DNA from 3 places in the Streptomyces sp. NPDC020747 genome. Region 1 is predicted to be linked to each of the others. Evidence: riboswitches for the same ligand, from Rfam matches in the RefSeq annotation. Region 1 holds a riboswitch; each other region holds the start of a gene.
What was found. Region 1 has a riboswitch for S-adenosylmethionine ahead of ACH4YP_RS30615 (aminotransferase class V-fold PLP-dependent enzyme). Riboswitches for the same ligand answer to the same signal wherever they lie in the genome.
Positions count from the first base shown of each region.

Region 2: another riboswitch for S-adenosylmethionine. It lies ahead of thrC (threonine synthase); the one in region 1 lies ahead of ACH4YP_RS30615 (aminotransferase class V-fold PLP-dependent enzyme).
Region 3: another riboswitch for S-adenosylmethionine. It lies ahead of ACH4YP_RS01815 (glutathione S-transferase C-terminal domain-containing protein); the one in region 1 lies ahead of ACH4YP_RS30615 (aminotransferase class V-fold PLP-dependent enzyme).

Region 1 is NZ_JBIRTJ010000013.1:7,645-10,910, reverse strand. Features, by position in the region: gene ACH4YP_RS30620 (glycerate kinase) at 1-210, shown strand, start outside; gene ACH4YP_RS30615 (aminotransferase class V-fold PLP-dependent enzyme) at 219-1,655, opposite strand; SAM riboswitch class IV at 1,827-1,943, opposite strand; gene trpD (anthranilate phosphoribosyltransferase) at 2,222-3,266, opposite strand, start outside.
Region 2 is NZ_JBIRTJ010000006.1:236,168-239,433, reverse strand. Features, by position in the region: gene ACH4YP_RS18535 (trehalose-6-phosphate synthase) at 1-189, opposite strand, end outside; gene ACH4YP_RS18530 (glucosyl-3-phosphoglycerate synthase) at 268-1,215, opposite strand; SAM riboswitch class I at 1,441-1,598, shown strand; gene thrC (threonine synthase) at 1,614-2,924, shown strand; gene ACH4YP_RS18520 (ubiquitin-like small modifier protein 1) at 3,004-3,266, shown strand, end outside.
Region 3 is NZ_JBIRTJ010000001.1:445,742-449,007, forward strand. Features, by position in the region: gene ACH4YP_RS01805 (LLM class flavin-dependent oxidoreductase) at 1-879, opposite strand, end outside; gene ACH4YP_RS01810 (putative leader peptide) at 955-1,077, opposite strand; SAM riboswitch class IV at 1,292-1,437, shown strand; gene ACH4YP_RS01815 (glutathione S-transferase C-terminal domain-containing protein) at 1,649-2,371, shown strand; gene ACH4YP_RS01820 (AfsR/SARP family transcriptional regulator) at 2,512-3,266, shown strand, end outside.

The DNA.
Region 1 (3,266 bases):
ACCGGACGCCCGGTCCTCGCCCTGGCGGGCACCCTCGGCGAGGGCGCCCACACGGTCCCGGGCGTGGACGCCTACACCGGCATCCTGCCCGCCCCGATGGCCCTGGCCGAGGCCCTGCTCCGAGCCTCGGAACTCCTCACCGACGCGACCGAGCGCGCGCTGCGGATGATCCTGCTGGGGGCGGGGCTGCCACGAGGGGCGGGCGTGTGAGGGCAGCCTCACACCGCCGGGACGCAACGCCCTTCCACTGTGCGGTAGTTCCACTGCGCACCGTCCCGCACGAGTTCCTTGACGGCCCGGACGAACCGCTCGACGTGCTCGTCGGGCGTGCCGGCCCCGAAGCTCACGCGGATCGCGTTGAGGGACTTCTCGCCGGGCGCCGCCTCGGGGGCACCGCACTCGCCCTGGGTCTGCGGGTCGCTGCCGAGCAGCGTACGGACGAGGGGGTGGGCGCAGAACAGACCGTCCCGCACCCCGATGCCGTACTCGGCGGAGAGCGCGGCGGCGAAGTGCGAGCTGTTCCAGCCCTCGACGACGAAGGAGATGACACCGACGCGCGGCGCGTCGTCACCGAAGAGGGAGAGGACCCGGACTTCGGGCACCTCGGCGAGCCCGGCCCGGACGGTGTCGATCAGTTGCTGCTCGCGGGCGACCAACGCATCGAAGCCGGCCTCGGTGAGGGCCTTGCAGGCGGAGGCGATGGAGTAGGCGCCGATGACGTTGGGCGACCCGGCCTCGTGCCGTGCGGCGCTCTCGTGCCACTCGACGTCGACGCCGCCGTCCACCCGCCGCGAGACCTTCCGCGAGGCACCTCCGCCCGCGAGGTACGGCTCGGCCGCGGTCAGCCAGTCGGCGCGTCCGGCAAGGACACCCGACCCGAAGGGCGCGTACAGCTTGTGGCCGGAGAACGCGACCCAGTCGACGTCCAACTCCCGTACGGACACGGGGTGGTGGGGCGCGAGCTGGGCGGCGTCGAGCACGATCCGGGCGCCGTGCTCGTGCGCGGCGGCGGCCAGTTCCCGTACGGGCCACAGCTCGCCGGTGACGTTCGACGCGCCCGTCACGCACACGAGCGCCGGCCCGTGGGGGTCCCGCTCGGCGAGGGCCCGCTCCAGCGTGGCGACGGCCTCGCCCGGGGTGCGCGGGGCGTTGAGGTAGGTGACGCGGCGAGCGAAGCGAGATGGGGGCACCCCCGGCCGAAGGCTGGGGGACCGCCACGGAAGCAGGGACGCGTGGTGCTCGGTCTCGAAGACGAAGACCTGGCAGTCGGCGGGGAGCGCGGCGGCGAGGAGGTTGAGCGAGTCGGTGGTGGACCGGGTGAAGACGACCTGGTCACCGTCACGGCAGTCGAGGAACTCCTCGACGGTCCTGCGGGCGTTCTCGAACAGGTCGGTGGACAGCTGCGAGAGATACCCGGCCCCGCGGTGCACGCTCCCGTAGTACGGCGCGTACGCGGCCACGTCGTCCCACACCCGCTGGAGGGCCGGGGCGCTGGCGGCGTAGTCGAGCGCGGCGTAGGTGACCTCGCCGCCGGTGACGAGCGGGACGGTGACGTCCCGCCCCAGCACGGGCAGGGACGCGGTGGTGTCACGGCACGCGGGCTGGTCGGCGGCAGCGACAGCGGCGGAGACAGCGGCAGCGGTGGAAACAGACATGGCGAACTCCTGTGAGGCAGGCGGGAACACCACGCGAGCGGGTACGACTGGGTACGGCTCAAGCGTGGATGAAGGTGAAAAGGGTGTGCGGAGGCGGGGCTCTACGCCCTATCGCATTCGCTTGCTCACAGAAGGCTCCCTCGAACGACCAGGACCCCTGGTGCTGCGAGGGGTCCGCGCTTGCCGTAGACCTCACTGCCTACGGCCTGGTCTTCACCCGGGGCACCCCGCCACGGACGGAGGGTTGCCGGACAGCCGGCCGGGGCCTGATGGCTGTCGCTCATGACCTGCCTGCATCTTGCCACACGCTCTTCCCGACGCAACCCTGGCGTCCGGATACCGGGACGGCCGGGAAGCGACGGGCCTTTTTCGCCCCCGCCGCCCCTACCCATTCCCGTCCCTCAAACGCCGGAGCCAAAGACTGCGCAGTTCCCCGCGCCCCCTTTTTAGGGGCGCGGGGAACTGCGCAGTCTTTTGGGGGTTCGGGGGCGGAGCCCCTGAGTCAGGGACGGGAATGGGTAGGGGCGGCGGGGGCGAAGAAAACCCCCACCGGCCCGCAGCCGGCGCTACGCGTTGGTCGCCGCCACCCACCGCTCCAGCGTGGCCTTCGCCGCCCCGGAGTCGATCGCGGCCGCCGCCTTCACCATCCCCGCCCGGAGCTGGTCCGCGAGCGGCCCGTCCCCAGGCGACAGGGCCACCAGCGCAGCCGCGGAGTTCAGCAGCACGGCGTCCCGCACAGGCCCGGTCTCGCCGTTCAGCAGCCGCCGGGCCACATCCGCGTTGTACGAGGCGTCGGCCCCCCGCAACGCCTCCACGGGCACCAGCTCGATCCCCACGTCACGCGGATCGAACGACTCCTCGCGCACCTTCCCGTCCCGCACCACCCACACCCGGGACGTGGCCGTGGTCGTCAGCTCGTCCAGCCCGTCGTCCCCGCGGAAGACGAGCGAGGAGTTGCCGCGCTCGGCGAACACGCCGGCCATGATCGGCGCCATCCGGGGGTCGGCGCACCCGACGGCCTGCGCCTTCACCTTCGCCGGGTTGGTCAGCGGACCGAGCGCGTTGAAGACCGTCCGGATCCCCAACTGCCCACGCGCGGCACCCGCGTGACGCATCGCGGGGTGGAACTTCGCCGCGAAGCAGAAGGTGATCCCGGCCGTCTCGGCGACCTGCGCCACCCGGTGCGTCGGCAGCTCCAGATTGACCCCGAGCTTCTCCAGCACATCGGATGCCCCGGAGGCCGAGGAGGCCGCGCGGTTGCCGTGCTTGACGACCTTGGCGCCGGTCCCGGCGATGACGATCGCCGACATGGTGGAGATGTTGACGGTCTTCGCCCCGTCGCCGCCCGTACCGACGATGTCGACGGTGTCCCCTGGCACCTCGATCACGTTCGCGTGCTCGTACATCGCCCGGACGAACCCGACGATCTCCTCGACGGTCTCGCCCTTGGCCCGCAGCGCCACCACGAACCCGGCGATCTGCGCGTCGGTCGCGTCGCCCCGCATGATCAGGTCCATCGCCCAGGCGGTGTCGGCGGCGCTCAGGTCGCGCCCGTCCAGCAGGCCGTTCAGCAGGGCGGGCCAGGAACGGACCGCCGCGGTGTCGCCTCCG
Region 2 (3,266 bases), on a different contig from region 1:
GCGGTCGCCGTCGCCGAGGGCCGAGCACACCCACAGGGCGCCCGCGTCCGGGCCGATCGCGGAGAGCCCGGAGACCAGGCCGCCTCCGCCGCGCTTGGCGGTGAGCGCCCCGGTCTCGTCCTGGGTGTACGAGACCGGGCCGCGGTTGGAGGCGACCAGGATGTTGTGGGTGCCACGGGTGGAGACCATGACTCGAAATCTAGCCCCCGCCGTAAACGCTCAAACGTTCCCACCCGCCGCGGGGTCGGGTTTGCGGGCCGTGGAGCGCTACGCGGCCTTTCGTTCCACGTACTCCTCGATGTCCGCCATCGGCGGCCTCTCCTCCATGTCCACCGAATACGTACGCGGCTCGAAGCCGTGCTCGCCGCGTTCGAACTGGGTCAGGGAGGGGCGGATCATGTGGCCGCGGGCCAGGCGGAGCTGGGCGGTGCGGTAGATCGCGGCGGACATGCGGCCCAGGGCCTGCCCGTCCTGGTGGCGGTGTTTGCGGACGCCGACGTCGACCTGGGCCAGCGCGTCCAGGCCCACCAGGTGCAGCGCGTCGACCAGCATGCCCAGCTCGACGCCGTAGCCGACGGGGAACGGGAGCTGTTCGAGGAGGGAGCGGCGGGCCGCGTACTCCCCGCCCAGCGGCTGGACGAACCCGGCCAGCTGCGGCCAGTGCATGTTCAGGAGCGGGCGGGCCATGAGTTCCGTGACCCGGCCCCCCTGACCTGCGGCGGTGCCCAGCGGGCGGTCGTACATCGCCTTGACGAGGTCCACGCCCGGTTCGGTCAGCAGCGGGCCGACGATCCCGGAGACGAAGTCCGCCGAGAACTCCTTCAGGTCCGCGTCGACGAAGGCCACGATGTCCCCGCTGGTGACCAGCAGGGAGCGCCACAGCACCTCGCCCTTGCCGGGGACGGCCGGGATACGGGGCAGGATCTCGTCCCGGTGCACGACACGGGCCCCCGCCTCGGCGGCGACCTCGGAGGTGCGGTCCGTCGAACCCGAGTCGATCACCACGATCTCGTCGACGAGCGGCACCTTCCTGGTCATCAGCTCACGGCGGATGATCGCGACGATCTCGCCGACGGTCTCCTCCTCGTTGAGCGCGGGCAGTACGACACTCACCGTGGAGCCCGTGGCACGCTTCGCGGCGATGAGTTGCTTGAGCGGGCGGTCCTCGACGGACCAGGAGCGCGTGCTCAGCCAGCGCTCGACGTCTTCCAGCACGTGCGGCTCTCCCTTGCGTTCTTCGGGATGCGTGTGTCCGACGCGCGATGGGGGTCCCCCCGCTCGAGCGGAGTCGAGAGTGGGGGAGTGGAGTGCCTCACTGTCATCTCGCGGTTCGGACGGCTCTCTCCACCATCCAGGCCTTCGGTTACAGTCTTGAACAACGCTGATGACCATCGCATGTCGGGGGTCGTTGCGTGTACAACCAAAACCACAACCGAATAGCGCTCATCCAGAGGGGCAGAGGGATACGGCCCGTTGAAGCCCCGGCAACCCTCCGGCCGGTCTCGTCCTGATCATCGTCGATCAGCGCGGCGAGGCTCCCGGCTCGGGAAGGTGCCAAATCCGTCTCACGGCGAAGTGCGTCGTGAGGAAGATGAGGAAAGGGCCTCGCCTCCATGGCTGCGCAGACAGTTGCAAGCACCACGAACTCCACCACCGCGAACTCCGCGAACACCGTCGACCTGGGTCCGGCCACCGCGCTTTCCTGCCGCGAATGCGGCCACCGCGTCCCGCTCGGTCCGGTCTTCGCCTGCGAGGAGTGTTTCGGCCCGCTGGAGATCGCGTACGACTTCTCGGCGTACGACGCCGAGGAGCTCCGCAAGCGGATCGAAGCGGGCCCCGCGAACATCTGGCGGTACGCGCCGCTGCTGCCCGTCCCCGCGGACGTGGCGGACAAGCCCAACATCAACCCCGGCTGGACCAAGCTCGTCCAGGCCGACAACCTCGCGCGCGAGCTGGGTGTCGACGCCGGCAAGCTCTTCGTGAAGGACGACTCCGGGAACCCGACGCACTCCTTCAAGGACCGGGTCGTCGCCCAGGCCATCGAAGCGGCCCGCGCGTTCAACTTCACCACTCTCTCCTGCTCCTCCACCGGCAACCTCGCCGGCGCGGTGGGCGCCGCCGCCGCGCGCGCCGGCTTCCGGTCCTGCGTGTTCATCCCGCACGACCTGGAGCAGGGCAAGGTCGTCATGGCCGCGGTCTACGGCGGCGAGCTCGTCGGCATCGAGGGCAACTACGACGACGTGAACCGCTTCTGCTCCGAGCTGATCGGCGACCCGGCCGGCGAGGGCTGGGGCTTCGTCAACGTCAACCTGCGGCCGTACTACGCGGAGGGCTCCAAGACCCTCGCGTACGAGATCTGCGAGCAGCTCGGCTGGCAGCTGCCGGACCAGCTCGTCGTGCCCATCGCCTCCGGGTCGCAGCTCACGAAGATCGACAAGGGGCTGCAGGAGCTGATCAAGCTCGGGCTCGTCGAGGACAAGCCGTACAAGATCTTCGGTGCGCAGGCCGAGGGCTGCTCGCCGGTGTCCGTGGCGTACAAGGCCGGGCACGACGTCGTACGGCCGCAGAAGCCGAACACGATCGCGAAGTCGCTCGCGATCGGAAATCCGGCGGACGGTCCTTACGTTCTCGATATCGCCCGGCGGACGGGCGGGGCCGTGGAGGACGTGAACGACGAGCAGGTGGTCGACGCGATCAAGTTGCTGGCGCGTACCGAGGGAATCTTTGCGGAGACCGCCGGTGGTGTGACGGTGGGAGTGGCGAAGAAGCTGATCGAGAACGGTCTGCTGGATCCGAGTCTGACCACTGTCGTGCTCAACACCGGTGATGGTCTGAAGACCTTGGACGCGGTTGCTTCCGACACGGGGCTGACCGCGACCATTCGTCCGAACCTGGATTCCTTCCGTGAGGCCGGTCTCGGTTAGTTCGCCGCGCTCCTAAAAGACCGCGCACTTCCCCGCGCCCCTGACGGGGCGCTTCGCACCCGACCGGAGGTCCAACCCCATGAGCGTCAACGTACGTATCCCCACCATCCTGCGCACCTACACGGGCGGCAAGGCCGAGGTCGCTGCCGAGGGGGCGACTCTTGGTGAGGTCATCTCCGATCTGGAGAAGAACCACACCGGTATCGCCGCCCGGGTCCTGGACGACCAGGGGCAGCTGCGGCGGTTCGTCAACGTGTACGTGAACGACGACGACGTGCGTTTCGAGCAGGGGCTGGAGACGGCGACGCCGGACGGGGCCGGGGTGTCGATCATTCCCGCCGT
Region 3 (3,266 bases), on a different contig from region 1:
GACGTGCAGGGGTTGGTCGGCGCGGCCCGCGAGGGCCTGTTCGGCACGGATCTCGGCGACGATCGCGCGGGCCTGGTCGGTGTCGTGCGGGGTGACGTAGCCGATGTCGGCGGCGCGGGCCACCAGCCGGTACGGCACGCTCTGGTGGGCTAGGGCGCTGACGACGGGTTGTCCCTGTGGCGGACGCGGGGTGATGGAGGGGCCCTTGACGTTGAAGTGCCTGCCCTCGAAGTCGATGTAGTGCAGCTTTTCGCGGTCGACGAAACGGCCGGTGGCCACGTCCCGGATCTCGGCGTCGTCCTCCCAGCTGTCCCAGAGCCGGCGCACGACCTCGACGTAGTCGGCCGTCTCGTCGAAGAGTTCGCCCACCACGTCCTGCGTGGCCGTGCTGTCGTAGGCGTCCAGGCGGGGCAGCGTACGGCGGCCGAAGTGCGCCGCCTCGTTCTGACGTGCCGTCAACTGCACCCGCAGGCCCGCCCGGCCGGAACTCACGTGGTCGAGGGTGGCGATGGCCTTGGAGATGTGGAACGGCTCCGTGTGCGTGGCCACCACGGTCGGCACCAGACCTATGTGCCGGGTCAGCGGTGCGATGCGCGCGGCGACGAGAACGGCGTCGAGCCGGCCGCGGACCTGGTCGGTCCGCCCGTCCGGCTCGATGGAGTGTGAGGACTGCGGTCCGAGGCCGTCCTCGAAGGTCACGAAGTCGAGGAGACCGCGCTCGGCCTCGGCGACGAGGTCGGCCCAGTACGCGGCGGTGAACAGTTCCCGGGGCCGGGCCACCGGTTCGCGCCAGGCGGCGGGATGCCAGCCGGCGCCGTCGAGCGCCACGGCGAGGTGCAGCCGCGCCGACGAGGGCGGGGCAGAAGGTGCTGAGGACACGACAGGTGTGCCTTCCTGATCGACCGTACGGGAAAGCCGGCCCTCAGCGGAGGGCGCGGCCGCGTGGGTTACGGGTCAGGAGCAACAGAGCGCGCCGGCGAAGCGCAACAGGTCGATGTGCGGCCGGGAGTAGAGGCGTACGCGATGGAGCGGGGCGGCCTTCGTGGCGCCGCGGCGGGACATGGTTCGCGCTCGCACGTGCGTCACCTCCGCCCTTCCGGCTCGGCGGACCGGGGGTCCGGCCGACCTCGCATGCGCGGGCCCTCGGTCGGGCACCGCCTCGTCGTCAACGAGCACAACAGTACGGCTGTGTCCTTTCTTCCTGCCACCAAGAGTTCCTGTCGGGCCGGAGGCCCAGCTGCTGAGACGCCGTCTTGACGGTCCCGCGGACCGCATCAACACTGGCGGGGACGGTCACGATCGCCAGCGCCCGTCGTGCGGGGACTCCCCGTTCGTGCGGTCATCGGCCCCGGCCCGCTGGCAGGCAACCCTTCCACCGCGACGGGGTGCCCCGGGTGACGACCGGGTTCCGCCGGAGCGGCGGGGCAAGCGTGGTCTCGCGTCTCGTGAGCCCCGACGGCAGGACCGGTGGGAATTTGTCCAGGAACGGCTTGACGAGGCGCCTGCACATCGATTTGTCGCGTGTCTCCAGCGCTTACTGATCCGCTACGCGTCCGACCGATCCGGACCTGTACGGCCAGCGCAGTCACTCCGTTCCGCCACTGGCGCCCACGAGGCGGCCAGGGCCTTCGAGTTCCCCTGGAGAGTCATGCCCGAGACGGTTTCCCGCGGTTCCAGCAGCACTGACACCTTCACGACGGCGACCTCGCGCGCGACCGCCGCCCACACGACCGCCTCCCATTCGTCCGGCCGCGGCACGGCCGCCGGCGGCTCGTCCGGCCCCGTCCCGGCCGCCCGTCCGCACCGCTTCCGCGGCCGTATCGGCGTCGGTCTCGCGGGCGGCTTCTACCCGGCGCCGCACCGCTATCAGCTGTACCTGTCCGAGGCCTGTCCCTACTCGGCGCGCGTGGCGGTCGTCCTCGACCTGCTCGGCCTCACGGACTCGCTCACCACCACCGTCCTGAAGCTCCCCGCCGAGACACCCGATGCCTTCGCGTCGCTGCGCGGCGCCTACGAGGCGACCTGGCACCACTACGACGGCCCGCTCACCGCGCCCGCGCTGTGCGACCGCTGGAGCGGACGCGTCGTCAGCAACCACACGCCCGACATCCTCCGCGACCTCGCCGGCCTGCTCGCCGACCCCGAGACCGACGGAGCCCGGCTGCCCGCCCTGGACCGCCTGAACCGTCAACTCGCCTGCCAGCCCTACGTGTTGGGCGATGAGCTCGGCACCGCGGACAGGGATCTCTGGGTGACACTCACCCACCTCGACCACTTCGACGCGGCCGGCACCCTCGCTCCGTACCGCCACATCGAGGAGTACGTGCGACGCCTCGGCCGGCACCCGGACGTCTCCGGCGACGAGCGCTGAACGCGAGCCCGCGGGCCCGGTGTGACAACTGCGCGGCAGTGGGCCGGAATACGCCTTCCGGATATGCCGACAAGAGAGATAGAGATGGGGATGAAGAAAGGAAATGGTGAGGGAGTTGTAAAACGGCGGGCGGGGAGCGCATGCGCATTCAGGTACTCGGGCCGGTCTGCGCCTGGCGGGACGGCACCCGCCTCGACCTCGGTTCGCCCCAGCGCCGCGCGGTACTCGCCCTGCTCGCGGTGTCCCGTGGACAGCAACTGCCGTTCTTCGGACTCGCGGACGCGCTGTGGGGCGAGCGCCCGCCGGCCACCGCGTCGAACGTCGTCCAGACCCACATCAAGCACCTGCGCCACCTGCTGGAACCGGACCGGCCAGCACGCGCCCGCAGTGCGCTGCTCCCCCGGCTCGGCGACGGCTACGCGCTGCGCGTCCCGAACGACGCCATCGACCTGCTGCGCTTCAGGGACCTGGTCGCCGGAGCGGTGACCGTACGACGGGACGGGCGCGGCGGCGGCCAGGAGCGGGCCGCGGCCCTGCTGACCGACGCGCTCGGGCTGTGGCAGCAACCGCCCCTCGCGGACCTGCCCTTCCTCGCCGCGCACCCGGTGGTGGTCGCGCTGGCGGAGGAACGCCGTGGGGTGGTCGCCCAGTACGGCGAGGCCATGATCGCGGCGGGCAGGAGCGCCGACGCACTGCCCGTCCTGGAGGAGACCGCGGTCGCGCAGCCGCTGGACGAGGACGCCCAGGCCCGGCTCATCCGGGCGTACGAGGCCGTCGGGCGACGCGATCAGGCGGTCGCCGTCTACCGGCGGAGCCGTCGTCGGCTGGCGGACGAACTCGGCGTCGATCCCGGCCCCGCGCTGGCCGAGGCGTATGCCGCCGTGCTGCGGCGCCG